Cupriavidus necator: one gene and its partner. Each later gene encodes a partner of the first gene's protein in a complex. Links are inferred from orthologs where the notes say so. Each region holds a gene or a part of one and is shown in the gene's direction. Other genes may lie near its edges. The genes, in order: pmbA and tldD.

Region 1 (7,259 bases):
GTCGGCAAAGCGCGGCGGCACCGCATTGCGGTGCTGCGCCACATGCCGGACCTGGCGGGCGGCCAGCCAGAGCCTGGTCAGCACCATCAGCACCAGGGCGGCGAGAAAGACAATCGTGAACATCGGCAAGAGCCTTGTTGTGGGTGCGGGCGCCCCGCATTGTGCGCGGCGGGCGTCCGTTGGAACCGCCGAGCCCCGGGGTGGGGCAGGCGGTGGTCCGGGATATCCGGAAAACACCCCGGCGCTGGTGCGCAAACGGCCATTCCGGACGGATATGCGAGAATTATAAATTGTTCGCGCCCGCCCCCGCCGCGGCCGCTTCCCTGAAATCCCTATCTTCCGCAGTCCCGATGACAAGCCAAGCCACCGCCAAATCCGTCAAAAGCGAAAACAACCTGATCTGGCTGGACATGGAAATGACCGGCCTGCAGCCGGATACCGATCGCATCATCGAAATCGCGATCGTCGTTACCGACTCCGAACTCAATATCCTGGCGGAAGGCCCGGTGCTGGTGATCCACCAGAGCGACGCCGTGCTCGATGGCATGGACAACTGGAACAAGGGCACCCACGGCCGCTCGGGCCTGATCGACAAGGTCAAGGCATCGACCCTGACCGAAGAGCAGGCCGAGGCCGAGCTGCTGGCCTTCCTCAAGCGCTGGGTGCCGGCCAGCAAGTCGCCGATGTGCGGCAACTCGATCTGCCAGGACCGCCGCTTCATGGCGCGCTACATGCCCAAGCTGGAGGCCTTCTTCCACTACCGCAACCTGGACGTGTCCACGCTGAAGGAGCTGTGCAAGCGCTGGGAGCCGGCCATCCACAAGGGCTTTATCAAGCGCCAGCTGCATACGGCGCTGGCCGACATCCTGGAATCGGTCGAAGAACTGCGCTACTACCGCACGCACTTTATCCGGCACACCGCGCCGGGCGCCGCACCGGCAGCGGACGCGCCGGCCGCCGGCACGCCCGCGCAATAAGCGGGGCCGGCTGCTCCCGGAACAACAACCCACTGCAAGCGACGGGCCGCCCGCACGGGGCGGCCGTCGCCGGGGCGCGTCCCGCCCGCCTGCCCATGCTTGAGCGCATCGTCTCCATCATCACGCCGGTCATCCTGATCATCCTGGTCGGGTGGCTGTACGGGCGCAAGGCCCATCCGGACATGGCCGGCATCAACCGCGCCACGCTGGACGTGATCGCACCGCTGCTGGTGGTGTCGGCCTTCGTCAGCAAGGATTTCGTGCTGGCCGACCAGCTGGTGCTGCTGGGCTGCGCTGTGGCGGTGGTGCTGGGCTCCGGCGTGCTGGCGTGGGCGCTGGCGCGGCTGCTGAAGGCCGATCCGCGCACCTTCGTGCCGCCGATGATGTTCAACAACTGCGGCAACATGGGGCTGCCGCTGTCGGTATTTGCCTTCGGTCCGGCGGGGCTGGCGCCGGCGGTGGCGCTGTTCGCGGCATCGAACCTGATGCACTTCACCATCGGCATGAAGATCGTCAACCGCCATGCGTCGATGGCGCAGATCGCGCGCAACCCCATGGTGCTGGCCACCGTGGCGGGCGTGGCGCTGGCGCTGGCGCGGCCATGGTTCACGCTGCCGGACCCGGTATACCAGTCGGTCAAGCTGCTGGGCGACGCCACCGTGCCGCTGATGCTGTTTGCGCTGGGCGTGCGCATGAAGGACGTGAGCCTGCGCAACTGGGGCATGGGCCTGGTCGGCGCCGCGGCCTGCCCGCTGACGGGAATCGCGGTGGCGCTGCTGCTGGCGCAGTGGGTGCCGCTGACCGAATTGCAGCGCGGCCTGCTCTTTGTGTTTGCCGCGCTGCCGCCGGCGGTGCTGAACTTCCTGGTGGCGGACCATTTCCGGCAGGAGCCGGACCAGGTGGCGTCGATCGTGCTGCTGGGCAACATCGCCGCGGTGGTGTTCGTGCCGGTGGGGTTGTACCTGGGCTTGCGCTGAGGCGCGGGGAAGGGGAGCCCGCAGGCGCGCGCCTGCGGGGATTGGCGATTACGCCGCGGGCTTGGCCCGCACGGCGTTCTTCGGGCGCCAGGCCTTGACCACGGCCTCATCGGTTTCCATGTAGGGGCCGCCGATCAGGTCGATGCAATACGGCACCGCAGCAAAGATCCCTTGCGCCACGGCCTTGCCATCGGCATCGCGCAGGCCCTCCAGGGTCTCGCGGATGGCGCGCGGCTGGCCGGGCAGGTTGACGATCAGCGCGGCGCGGCTGGCGGTCTCGCGGATCACCGCCACCTGGCGCGACAGGATCGCGGTCGGCACGAAATGCAGGCTGACCTGGCGCATCTGCTCGCCGAAGCCGGGCATTTCCTTGGTGCCCACGGCCAGCGTGGCCTCTGGCGTCACGTCGCGGCGCGCCGGGCCGGTGCCGCCGGTGGTCAGCACCAGGTCGCAGCCGGCCACGTCGACCAGGTCGATCAGGGTGCGCGAGATCTGCGCCTGCTCGTCCGGGATCAGCCGCTCCACCGCCTGCCAGGGCGTGGTCAGCGTGCGCCCGAACCACTCGCGCAGCGCCGGGATGCCTTCGTCCTGGTAGGTGCCGGCCGAGGCGCGGTCCGAGATCGAAACGAAGCCGACAACGAGTTCATCGGGATGGTTGCGGACTACCGGCTGCGTGGTCTGGGTCATGCCTCGGGCTCCGGGGTAGGGGGTTGGTCCGCGGCGGCGCCGGCCTTGCCGTCCTTCGCATCCAGCGCCGTCTTGATCGCCTGGAACAGCTCGCGGAAATAGCGCGGCGGCTTGCCTTGCTCCTTTTCCTTGCGCGCGTTGCGGATGGTGTTGCGCAGCGCCTGCACGTCGATGCCGGGGTGCTCGGCGAGGAAGCGCGTCAGCGCCGCGTCGTCGGCCAGCAGCAGCTCGCGCCAGCGCTCGATCAGGTGCATGCGGGCGGTTTCGGCCTTGCTGGTGCCCTTGAAGCCCTCCAGCGCTTGCCGGATCACCTCGACCTCTTCGTCGTCGAGGCCGCGCATGATCTTGCCCACGAACTGCATCTGGCGGCGCTTGCCCTCGTGGCTGTTGATGCGGCGGGCCTGGTGGATGGCGTCGGCGAGCGCTTCGGGCATGGGCACGCGCGCCAGGCGGTCCTTGGCCAGGGCTTCGAGCTCGGCGCCAAGGTCCTGCAGGGCGGTCATTTCGCGCTTGCGCTGCGACTTGCTTTTCGGTTCGTCGTCTTCCGGTTCGGGCGCAAAGCCTCCGGGAAAGCGCGAGCCATTCGGATTACGGGAATTTCGCGTCATGCCCGGCATTTTATCTTGCTATGATTGCCGCTTGGACTTTTGATGACACCCGCCCAGCATGGACCAGATCGCAGAACAGACCGCGCACTTCACCTACACCCAGGCCCAGCTCAGCGAGATGGCCGCCGATGTGCTGCGCGTTGCACGCGAACTTGGGGCGACCGACGCCGCCACCGAGATCTCCGAAGGCAGCGGCCTGTCGGTATCGGTACGCAAGGGGCAGGTGGAAACCATCGAGCAGAACCGCGACAAGGTGGTCGGGGTCACGGTCATGATCGGCAAGCGCCGCGGCAATGCCAGCACCTCGGACTTCTCGCCGGCCGCGCTGCGCGCCACTGCCGAGGCCGCCTACAACATCGCCCGCTTCACGGCCGAGGACGATTGCGCCGGCCTGGCCGAGGAAGAACTGCTGGAACGCGCGCCGCAGGACCTGGAACTGTTCCACCCGTGGGCGCTGGACGCCGAGCGCGCCATCGACATTGCCACCCGCGCCGAGGCCGCCGCCTTCGCGGTGTCGCCGCGCATCCGCAACAGCGACGGCGCCAGCGTGTCGGCGCAGCATTCGCAGTTCGTGCTGGCGACCACGCGCGGCTTCTCGGGCGGCTACCCGTATTCGCGCCATTTCATCTCGTGCGCGCCGATCGCCGGCAGCGGCAGCGGCATGCAGCGCGATGACTGGTACTCGTCCAAGCGCTCGCCGCTGGCGCTGGCCGCGCCCGAGGACATCGGCCGCTACGCCGCCGAGCGCGCGCTGGCGCGGCTGCAGGCGCGCCAGCTGTCCACGCGCCGCTGCCCGGTGCTGTTCGAGGCGCCGCTTGCCGCGGGGCTGCTGGGCGCCTTCGTGCAGGCGGTGTCGGGCGGCGCGCTGTACCGCAAATCCACGTTCCTGTGCGATTCGCTGGGCCAGGCCGTGTTTGCGCCGCATATCCAGATCCATGAGCAGCCGCACACCCCCGGCGCCATGGGCAGCGCCCCGTTCGACGAGGAAGGCGTGCGCACCCGTGCCCGCGACGTGGTCCGCGACGGCGTGGTGCAGGGCTATTTCCTGTCGACCTATTCCGCGCGCAAGCTCGGCATGCAGACCACCGGCAACGCCGGCGGCTCGCACAACCTGACACTGACCAGCTCGCTGACCGAGCCCGGCGACGACTTCCCGGCGATGCTGCGCAAGCTCGGCACCGGCCTGCTGGTGACCGAGCTGATGGGGCAGGGCGTCAACTACGTGACCGGCGACTATTCGCGCGGCGCCTCGGGCTACTGGGTCGAGAACGGCGTGATCCAGTACCCGGTGGAGGAAATCACCATCGCCGGCAATATGGCCGAGATGTTCCAGCAGATCGTCGCCATCGGCGCGGACTCGCTGGTGCGCGGCACCAAGGAAACCGGCTCGATCCTGCTCGAGCAGATGACGATTGCCGGCACCTGAGCGGCGCGCGCCACCCAAAAAAAAGCAGGCCTGACGGCCTGCTTTTTTATTGCCCGCGCAACGGCTTACGACTCGTCCGACGGCGGCCGCTCGTACGTGACGAACGCATAGTCGAAGCCATTGGCCTCCGAATGATGCGTCTCGCGCGCGGTCTCCACCCATTGGGTGCGGTCGATTGCCGGGAAGAAGGCATCGCCTTCCACATCCGCATCGATCTCGGTCACCACCAGCCGGTCCGCGCATGGCATGGCCTCGGCGTAGAGCTGCGCGCCGCCGATCAGGAAGATCTGCTCCGCGCCCACGCACAGGCGCTGGGCATCTTCCAGCGAGGCCGCCACCTCGGCGCCCTCGATGCGCAGGTCCGGGTTGCGGCTGACCACGATATTGCGGCGCCCCGGCAGCGGGCGGCCGATCGAGTCCCAGGTCTTGCGGCCCATGATCACGGGCGCGCCCATGGTGGTACGCTTGAAGTGCGCCAGGTCTTCCGGCAGGCGCCACGGCAGCGTGTTGTCGCGGCCGATGGTGTTGTTGCGGGCGCGGGCGACGACCAGTGTCAGCAGCGTCATACGGCCACCGGTGCCTTGATGGCGGCGTGCGACTGGTAGCCGGCCAGTTCAAAGTCTTCGTAGCGGTAGTCGAAGATGCTGTCGGGCTTGCGCAGGATCTTCAGCTGCGGCAGCGCCAGCGGCTCGCGCGCCAGCTGGGTCTGCACCTGCTCGAAATGGTTGTTGTACAGGTGGCAGTCGCCGCCGGTCCAGACGAAGTCGCCCACTTCCAGCCCGGTCTGCTGCGCCATCATGTGGGTCAGCAGCGCATAGCTGGCGATATTGAACGGCACGCCCAGGAAAATATCGGCGCTGCGCTGGTAGAGCTGGCACGACAGCCGGCCATCGGCCACGTAGAACTGGAAGAACGCGTGGCAGGGCGGCAGCTTCATGCGCGGGATGTCGGCCACGTTCCAGGCCGACACGATCAGGCGGCGCGAATCCGGATTGGCGCGGATCTGCGCCACCAGGTCGGTGATCTGGTCGATATGTCGGCCGTCCGGCGTCGGCCACGAGCGCCATTGCGAGCCGTAGACCGGGCCCAGTTCGCCGTTCTCGTCGGCCCACTCGTCCCAGATGGTGACGCCGTGCTCCTGCAGCCAGCGCACGTTGGTCGAGCCCTGCAGGAACCACAGCAGTTCATAGATGATCGACTTCAGGTGCAGCTTCTTGGTGGTCACCACCGGGAAGCCTGCGCGCAGGTCGAAGCGCATCTGGTAGCCGAACACCGAGCGCGTGCCGGTGCCGGTGCGGTCGGCCTTGTCGGTGCCATGCTCGTACACATGGCGCATGAAGTCGAGGTACTGTTTCATCGGCGCGGGGCGGGATCGGGAGTGACGCGGGTACTGGTCCCGCAAAGCTGGCATTTTAAAGCAAAAGGGCCATCCCTCAGGATGGCCCTTCAGCGGCATGGCCGGGGCGGGTGCCCCGGCCATGCCTGGCACGGCTTGCCGCCTTAGTGGCTGCCGGCCGGTTGCTGCACGCGGCGCTTCTGCACCAGGTAGCCGGCGCCCAGCACGCCGCCGACGATCAGCACGTACAGGCCCCAGTTGACCACCGGGTTGGCTTCGAAGAACGCCTTGATCATCGGCTCGTGCACGATCATCTTGACTGCCGTGAACGCCAGCACGCCTGCGCCCAGGTAGATGATGATCGGGAAGCGGCTCATCAGCTTGAGCACCAGGCTCGAGCCCCACACCACGATCGGGATGCTGATCAGCAGGCCCAGCACCACCAGCAGGAAGCTGCCGTGCGCGGCGCCGGCCACGGCCAGCACGTTGTCCACGCCCATCACCGCGTCGGCGATGATGATGGTCTTCATTGCGCCCCACAGGGTCGAGGCGCCCGAGCCGTGCCCCTCGCCGTCGCCTTCGTCGGACAGCAGCTTGTAGGCAATCCACACCAGCGCCAGGCCGCCGATCAGCATCAGCCCCGGAATCTTCAGCAGCCAGACCACCCCGATCGTCATGGCCGAGCGCACCACCACGGCGCCGACGGTACCCCAGATGATGGCCTTCTTCTGCAGGTGGGCGGGCAGGTTGCGCGCCGCCAGGGCGATCACGATGGCATTGTCTCCAGCCAGCACCAGGTCAATGACGACGATGGACAGCAGTGCCGTCAGGAACTGCATCGTGAACAGATCGGTAAACCACTCCATGAACTCTCCTCAGGGTACAAATCAGCGCAAGTGCGCGTATCGGGTTCGCCTGGTTTCACGTAGCACGGGAGCGTGGGGGCGCCTTTGCAAACCATGAAGTCCAGGTTGCAAAGGTCTTGCTCGACCACTGGCGCGGTATGCACGCCGGTAGTCAGCACAACCGGGGACAAGGGTCCCGGAATGACGATTGTGCTAAGGGCATGGGCCCCGGAGCTACTCCCCTTTGAGGGACACGACCCGTTTCGGGGCCGCGCTGGGCGGGATTATAAACGAACTGCAAGGGATATGCCCCATTAGGAAAGATACTGACTCAAAGTTCTTGATGTGCTGCGTGCGGCGCATCCGGCGATCGGCGGTGCGCGATCCGCCGGATGGGCCTATC
Region 2 (7,136 bases), 2.4 Mb from region 1 along the record:
GCTCGATATCGATGCATGGCGGGCGGCCTTCGGCGGCGGTGCCGGCAGCGCGGGCCCCGCCGCGGCGCCCTCACCCTTCCTGCCTGGCCGCATTGCGCTGCGCGCGCGCACGCTGCACGCCATGGGCCGCACGCTCGACGAGGTGGTGCTCGACGCCAACCGCGAAGCCGGCGGCTGGAACGCCAGGATCGACTCGCGCCAGGTGGCCGGCGCGGTGCAGTGGCGTCCGGCCGGGCCCTCGGCCACCGGGTCGCTGCAACTGCGCCTGGCGCGCCTGAACGTGCCCGATGCCAGCGACGAGCGCAACGTGGTGGACGCGCTCGCCAGCAGCATCGACGAGCTGCCCGCGATCGACCTGGTGGTCGACCAGTTCATGCTGCGCGGGCACGACTTCGGCAAGCTTGAAGTCAAGGCCCATACCGGCACCAGCTCCGCCGATCCGGTCTGGACCCTGGAAAAGCTGCAGATCGAGCAACCCGGCGCCACCCTGACCGGCAGCGGCAGCTGGCGCGTGCCGCGCCAGCTGCGCGCCGACGCCAATGCCGAGCGCCGCACCCTGTTGTCCTTCAGCATCGACGTGCGCGATGCCGGCGCCACGCTGGAACGGTTGGGGCTGGCGCACACGCTGAGCGACGGCAAGGGCAAGCTCGAAGGCCGCGTGGCCTGGCGCGGCTCGCCGCTGTCGATCGACTACCCGACGCTGTCGGGCAAGCTGTCGCTGGACCTGGAGAATGGCCAGATCCTGAGCGTGGAGCCCGGCGCGGCGCGGCTGCTGGGCGTGCTCAGCCTGCAAGGCCTGCTGCGCTTTGCCATGCTGGACTTCCGCACCCTGTCGGGCCGCGGGCTGGTGTTCGACCGCATTGCCGGCACTGGCACGATCGAGAACGGCGTCGGCACGATCCAGGACTTCGAGCTCAGGAGCCCGCAGATCATCGCCAGCATGAGCGGCACCGCCAACCTGCTGCGCGAGACCCAGGACCTGCGCGTGGATGTGGTGCCACGCATCAACGCCACCTCCACCTCGATCGCGGCCGCCTTTATCAACCCGGTGCTGGGAATCGGCACGCTGGCCGCGCAACTGCTGTTTGCCGACGAGTTCTCCAAGGTGTTCACCCAGCACTACCGCATCACCGGCAGCTGGGCCAACCCGCAGATCGGCAAACTGGAGGACAATAAGGCGCAAGCCCCGACCTTCCAGAACCGCGCGGACCCCGCCCTCCCGCGCTGAGGAAAACAACGCCGCCTATGACTGCAACCGCCGCCTCCGCCCCGTTCCGCGTTGCCGCCGTCCAGACCGTGACCGGCACCTCGCTCGATGCCAACCTGGCGCGCGCCGACGCGCTGATCGCCGAGGCCGCAGCCGGCGGCGCGGCACTGGTGCTGCTGCCCGAATACTTCTGCATGATGGGCCGCTCCGAATCCGACAAGGTGGCCGTGCGCGAGCATGACGGCGACGGCCCGGTGCAGCAGTTCCTGGCCGATGCGGCACGCCGCCACGGCATCTGGCTGGTCGGCGGCACGCTGCCGATGTGGTGCGACGACCCGGCGCGCGTGTACAACACCTCGCTCGCCTTCAACCCGCGCGGCGAGCGCGTGGCGCGCTATGACAAGATCCACCTGTTCGGCTTCACCCGCGGCACTGAAAGCTACGACGAGTCGCGCACCATCCTGGCCGGGCGCACGCCGGTCAGCTTCGACGCGCCCTGCGGCCGGGTGGCGATGTCGGTGTGCTACGACCTGCGTTTCCCCGAGCTTTACCGCGGACTGGCCGCCGGCGACGGCACCAGCTTGATTCTGATGCCGGCCGCCTTCACCTACACCACAGGGCAGGCGCACTGGGAGATCCTGCTGCGCGCCCGCGCCATTGAAAACCAATGCTATGTGCTGGCCGCGGCACAGGGCGGCAAGCATGAGAATGGCCGGCGCACGTGGGGCCATTCGATGCTGGTCGATCCGTGGGGCGAGGTGCTGGCAACGCTGCCTGAGGGCGAAGGCGTGGTCGGCGGCGTGATCGATCCCGCGCGCCTGGCCGAGGTCCGGCAGAACCTGCCGGCACTGCGACACCGGGTGCTGTAGCATGTACGCAATCGCGGCAGCCTTCACCGGCTCCCGCCCGGAGAATTTTTTGCCGCGCCGGCCGCAAGCCGGCGCGTCCCCAGGAAGAAAGGACATCTCATGAACGCCGGCGATCTCGGAATCCGCAACCTGGCCACCGCGCAGCAACTGCTGCTGGCACCGTACGGCCTGGACGAGGCCAAGCTCCAGCGCGTGCTGGCCGATATCTTCACGCACAAGGTCGACTATGCCGACCTGTACTTCCAGTACACCCGCAACGAGGCCTGGAGCCTGGAAGAAGGCATCGTCAAGTCGGGCAGCTTCAGCATCGACCAGGGCGTGGGCGTGCGCGCGGTCTCGGGCGACCGCACCGCCTTCGCCTATTCGGACGACATCAGCCTGGCGGCGCTGTCGCAGGCCGCGGCGGCCACGCGCACCATCGGCCGTGCCGGCAACGGCCGCGTCAAGGTGGCCGGCGAGCTGGCCACGCACGCCGGGCGCAACCTGTACGCGCCCAACGACCCGCTCGACTCCATGAGCGCGGCCGAGAAGGTGGCGCTGCTTGAGCGCGTCGAGCGCATGGCGCGCGCCAAGGATCCGCGCGTGGTGCAGGTGATGGCAGGCCTGGCCGGCGAATACGACGTGGTGCTGGTGGCGCGCAGCGACGGCGTGATCGCCGCCGACGTGCGTCCGCTGGTGCGGGTCTCGGTCACGGTGATCGCCGAACACGGCGGGCGCCGCGAGGTCGGCTCTTCCGGCGGTGGCGGCCGCTATGCCTATGGCTACTTCACCGACGAGCTGCTGCAGAAATATGTTGACGAGGCCGTCTCTTCGGCCCTGGTCAACCTGGACGCGCGCCCGGCCCCGGCCGGCTCGATGACCGTGGTGCTGGGCCCGGGCTGGCCCGGCGTGCTGCTGCATGAAGCCGTCGGCCACGGCCTGGAGGGCGACTTCAACCGCAAGGGCTCGTCGGCCTTTGCCGGCCGCATGGGCGAACGCGTCGCGGCCAAGGGCGTGACCGTGGTCGACGACGGCACGCTGGCCAACCGCCGCGGCTCGCTCAACCTGGACGACGAAGGCAACCCGACCCAGTGCACCACGCTGATCGAGGACGGCATCCTGCGCGGCTATATCCAGGACACGCTCAACGCGCGCCTGATGAAGATGCCGGTCACCGGCAATGCGCGCCGCGAAAGCTATGCCGCGCTGCCGATGCCGCGCATGACCAACACCTACATGCTCAACGGCGACAGGGATCCGCAGGAGATCATCGCCAGCGTCAAGCGCGGCCTGTATGCGGTCAACTTCGGCGGCGGCCAGGTGGACATCACCAACGGCAAGTTCGTGTTCTCGGCGAGCGAGGCCTACATGATCGAGGACGGCAAGATCACCTACCCGGTCAAGGGCGCGACGCTGGTCGGCAACGGCCCGGAATCGCTGAAGGATGTCACCATGATCGGCAACGACATGCGCCTGGACTCGGGCGTCGGCGTGTGCGGCAAGGAAGGCCAGAGCGTGCCGGTGGGCGTGGGCCAGCCGACGCTGCGCATCGAGAACATGACGGTGGGCGGCACCGCCTGACCAGTCCGGCGATGACGAAGACGGGACCCTGCGGGGTCCCGTTTTTCACGGGATCGCCCCGGCCTTACGGCCGCACTTCATACACCAGGTTGAACGGCGTCTGCGCCGCGCGGCGGAAACTGCTGAAGCCGGCCTGCTCAACCACTGCGCGCATGCGCGCCTCGCCCGCCTGCGCGCCCAGGCACAGGCCGACTTCCTGCGCGCGCGACGCTGGCGTGCAAATGAAGGTGGACGCGGAATAGAACACCCGGCCCAGCGGGTTCAGGTTCTGCTCCAGCGTGTCGTTGGCAAACGGTTCCACGATCATCCAGGCGCCATCGGCACGCAGGGTCTCGCGCACGTGGCGTGCCGCGCCGACCGGATCGCCCATGTCGTGCAGGCAGTCGAATACCGTCACCAGGTCATAGTCCTTGCCGCCGTAGTCCTTGGCGGTGGCCACTTCGAAGCGCACGCGCTCGGTCATGCCGGCGCGGCGCGCGGCTTCGGCCGCATGGCGCACCGAAGGCTCGTGGTAGTCGAAACCGACAAAGCGCGAGGCCGGATACGCCTGCGCCATGATGATGGTCGACGCGCCGTGGCCGCAGCCCACGTCCGCCACCGATGCGCCCGCCTTGAGCCGCGCCTCCATGCCGTCCAGCGCGGGAATCCATTCCGAAACCAGGTGCGCCGCGTAGCCCGGCCGGAAGAAGCGCTCGGTGCCGTGGAACAGCGCGGGATCGTGCTCGTGCCAGCCCAGCCCGCGGCCGTTGCGGAAGATATCGATCACCTTCGGGATGGCGCGGAACTGCGCCACCGCGATCTGGAACGCGCCCGGGATGAATGCGAGGCTGCCCTCCTGCGCCAGCGCATAGGCCTGCTCTTCGTTCAGGCTGAACTGCCCGGTGGCCGGGTCATAGTCGACGTAGCCGCTGGCCGCCTGTGCCGACAGCCATTCGCGCAGGTAGCGCACGTCTGTATGGGTCTTTGCCGCCAGCACTTCGGCGGTCATTGCTTTTTCCGCCATGGCCTTGTACAGGCCGAGTTCATCGCCCACCACCACGGTCGCGGCATGCATCACCGCGCCGATATCGTTGACGAATTTTTCCATGAAGGCATTCAGCCTCGCTTCATCGACGCTCATGATGCACCTCCCCGTGCTCACTGCTCCCCGGTTCCAATATAGCCCCGGGTATGTCGGGGAAAGCCGAAAAGCAGTGGCGGGACAAGGCTTGGCAAGGCGCCGGGAGATGCGTACGCCAGCGCACCGCATGGCCTCGTCGACACTTGCCAATTCTGGCAAAAGGCGCTATAAAGATGCTTCGCGGCGCGACAGGCAACTGACGCACGCCGAAAATTGACCGGCCGGCGCGCAATTTCCTGCCTTTCTGCTACGCAGTGCAGCATAAATTCGGCGCTCACGACGATAATCGATTCAAGCTGACCCAAGCCAAAGCCTTTTTCCGCCATGTCCGCTAAGTTTTACTTTTACTTTTTTAGCGATCTCACACCGCTGGCGGATAGGGAGGGACGGCTGTAGGCAGCGCCCCGAATACAAAAAAGACCGCCAGCGACCCTGGCGGTTTTTTTTATACCTGTTTGTTTCCCCACCCACTCACGACCTCACAAGAATCCCGGAGCCATCATGCTGAAGAACACCGACGACCTGCGCATTCGCGAACTCAAGGAACTGCTGCCGCCCGCGCACCTGATCCGCGAGTTCGGCTGCTCCGAACAGGCTTCGGACGTGATCTACGGCGCGCGCCAGGCCATGCACCGCATCCTGCACGGCATGGATGACCGCCTGATCGTCATCATCGGCCCGTGCTCGATCCACGATACCCGCGCCGCGCTGGACTACGCCAAGCTGCTCAAGGTCCAGCGCGACCGCTTCGCCGGCGAGCTGGAAGTGGTGATGCGCGTGTACTTCGAGAAGCCGCGCACCACGGTGGGCTGGAAGGGGCTGATCAACGATCCGCACATGGATGGCAGCTTCAAGATCAACGATGGCCTGCGCACCGCGCGCGAACTGCTGCTGAACATCAGCGAGATGGGCGTGCCCACCGGCACCGAGTACCTCGACATGATCAGCCCGCAGTACATCGCCGACCTGGTCAGCTGGGGCGCGATCGGCGCCCGCACCACCGAGTCGCAGGTGCACCGCGAGCTCGCCTCGGGGCTGTCGTGCCCGGTGGGCTTCAAGAACGGCACCGACGGCAACGTCAAGATCGCGGTCGATGCGATCAAGGCCGCGTCGCAGCCGCACCATTTCCTGTCGGTGACCAAGGGCGGCCACTCGGCGATCGTGTCGACCTCGGGCAACGAAGACTGCCATGTGATCCTGCGCGGCGGCAAGGCGCCCAACTACGACGCCGCCAGCGTGCAGGAAGCGTGCGACGCCATCGCCAAGGCCGGCCTGGCCTCGCGCCTGATGATCGATGCCTCGCACGCCAACAGCAGCAAGAAGCATGAGAATCAGATCCCGGTGTGCGAGGAGATCGGCCGCCAGATCGCCAGCGGCGACCAGCGCATCATCGGCGTGATGGTGGAATCGCACCTGGTGGCGGGCCGCCAGGACCACGTTCAGGGCCAGCCGGTCGAGCAGCTGACCTACGGCCAGTCCGTGACCGATGCCTGCATCGGCTGGGACGACTCGGTCAAGGTGCTCGAGGGACTGGCCGAATCGGTGCGCCAGCGCCGGCTGGTGTCGGGCAGCGGCAACTGATAGCGCCGCGGGGCCAGGGCCCCGCGCTCGCGCACACAACAAAAAAGCCGCTTCCAGGGAAGCGGCTTTTTTGCATTGGCGCGGCGGCGGCCGCGCGTTCTTACTTCTTCAGCACCAGGTCGCCAGGCAGCGACTCGATGTAGGCGGCCATGTCCTTCAGCTCCTTGCGGGTGAACGGGCGCGGCTTGCCGTCCTTGTCGGTCACGGCCGGATTGGCGTTGACCTGGCCCGCCATGATGGCATTGGAGCGGCCCACCAGCGGGTTGCCCGACACCTGGTACGACGCCAGCGCGTGGTACAGGTAGTCGGCGTGCTGGCCCGCCAGCTTGGGGTAGTCCGGCGAGATCGGGGCGTTCATGCCCGCGCCGTGGCAGGCCACGCAGGCACCCTTTTCCACCAGCGCCTTGCCGGCGGCAAGGTCGGCGGCCGAGGCCGGCATCGCGGCAGCACCCAGCACGAGTGCGCCGAGCGCGAACGAAAGCGTCTTGAGCGTATTCATGAGGGGTCTCTTACTTGAGGGAATTGTTCTGCGTGCCGGCCTTCTGCTGCGAGTAGTAGGCCGCCACGTTGGCGATGTCCTGCTCGGTCAGCGTCGCGGCGATGCCGCGCATGGTCGGGTGCTTGCGCTCGCCCTTCTGGTAGGCCTTGAGCGCGTTCTCGATGTACTTGGCGCTCTGGCCGCCCAGCAGCGGCACTTCATAGATTTCGGGGAATGACGCACGGTAGCCCGGAATGCCGTGGCAGCCGATGCACATTGCAACCTTGTCCTTGGCAGCGTCTCCATTGCCCTTGACTTCCT

What was found.
Region 2: the proteins of pmbA (region 1) and tldD are in contact, whole or in part, in a solved structure (PDB 5NJ9), measured with the Escherichia coli proteins. The link is inferred for Cupriavidus necator from one-to-one orthologs.

What each region holds. Positions count from the first base shown.
Region 1 is NZ_CP066018.1:2,640,328-2,647,586, forward strand. The notes cover bases 2,515-5,491. They hold pmbA (metalloprotease PmbA), read left to right. Parts: upstream 2,515-3,307; coding sequence 3,308-4,675; downstream 4,676-5,491. Other genes in these bases: mog (molybdopterin adenylyltransferase), read right to left, coding at 2,515-2,641; yjgA (ribosome biogenesis factor YjgA), read right to left, coding at 2,638-3,258; I6H87_RS12340 (dihydrofolate reductase), read right to left, coding at 4,741-5,241; I6H87_RS12345 (thymidylate synthase), read right to left, coding at 5,238-5,491. In the rest of the region: I6H87_RS12310 (M48 family metallopeptidase), read right to left, coding at 1-123; orn (oligoribonuclease), read left to right, coding at 351-977; I6H87_RS12320 (AEC family transporter), read left to right, coding at 1,073-1,954; more of mog, read right to left, coding at 2,003-2,514; more of I6H87_RS12345, read right to left, coding at 5,492-6,032; I6H87_RS12350 (TerC family protein), read right to left, coding at 6,176-6,877.
Region 2 is NZ_CP066018.1:290,639-297,774, forward strand. The notes cover bases 1,552-4,405. They hold tldD (metalloprotease TldD), read left to right. Parts: upstream 1,552-2,175; coding sequence 2,176-3,636; downstream 3,637-4,405. Other genes in these bases: I6H87_RS01385 (carbon-nitrogen hydrolase family protein), read left to right, coding at 1,552-2,076; I6H87_RS01395 (class I SAM-dependent methyltransferase), read right to left, coding at 3,701-4,405. Outside these bases: I6H87_RS01380 (YhdP family protein), read left to right, coding at 1-1,228; more of I6H87_RS01385, read left to right, coding at 1,246-1,551; more of I6H87_RS01395, read right to left, coding at 4,406-4,756; 3-deoxy-7-phosphoheptulonate synthase AroG, read left to right, coding at 5,258-6,337; I6H87_RS01405 (c-type cytochrome), read right to left, coding at 6,438-6,836; I6H87_RS01410 (c-type cytochrome), read right to left, coding at 6,847-7,136. UniProt on the Escherichia coli protein: Metalloprotease involved in CcdA degradation. Suppresses the inhibitory activity of the carbon storage regulator (CsrA).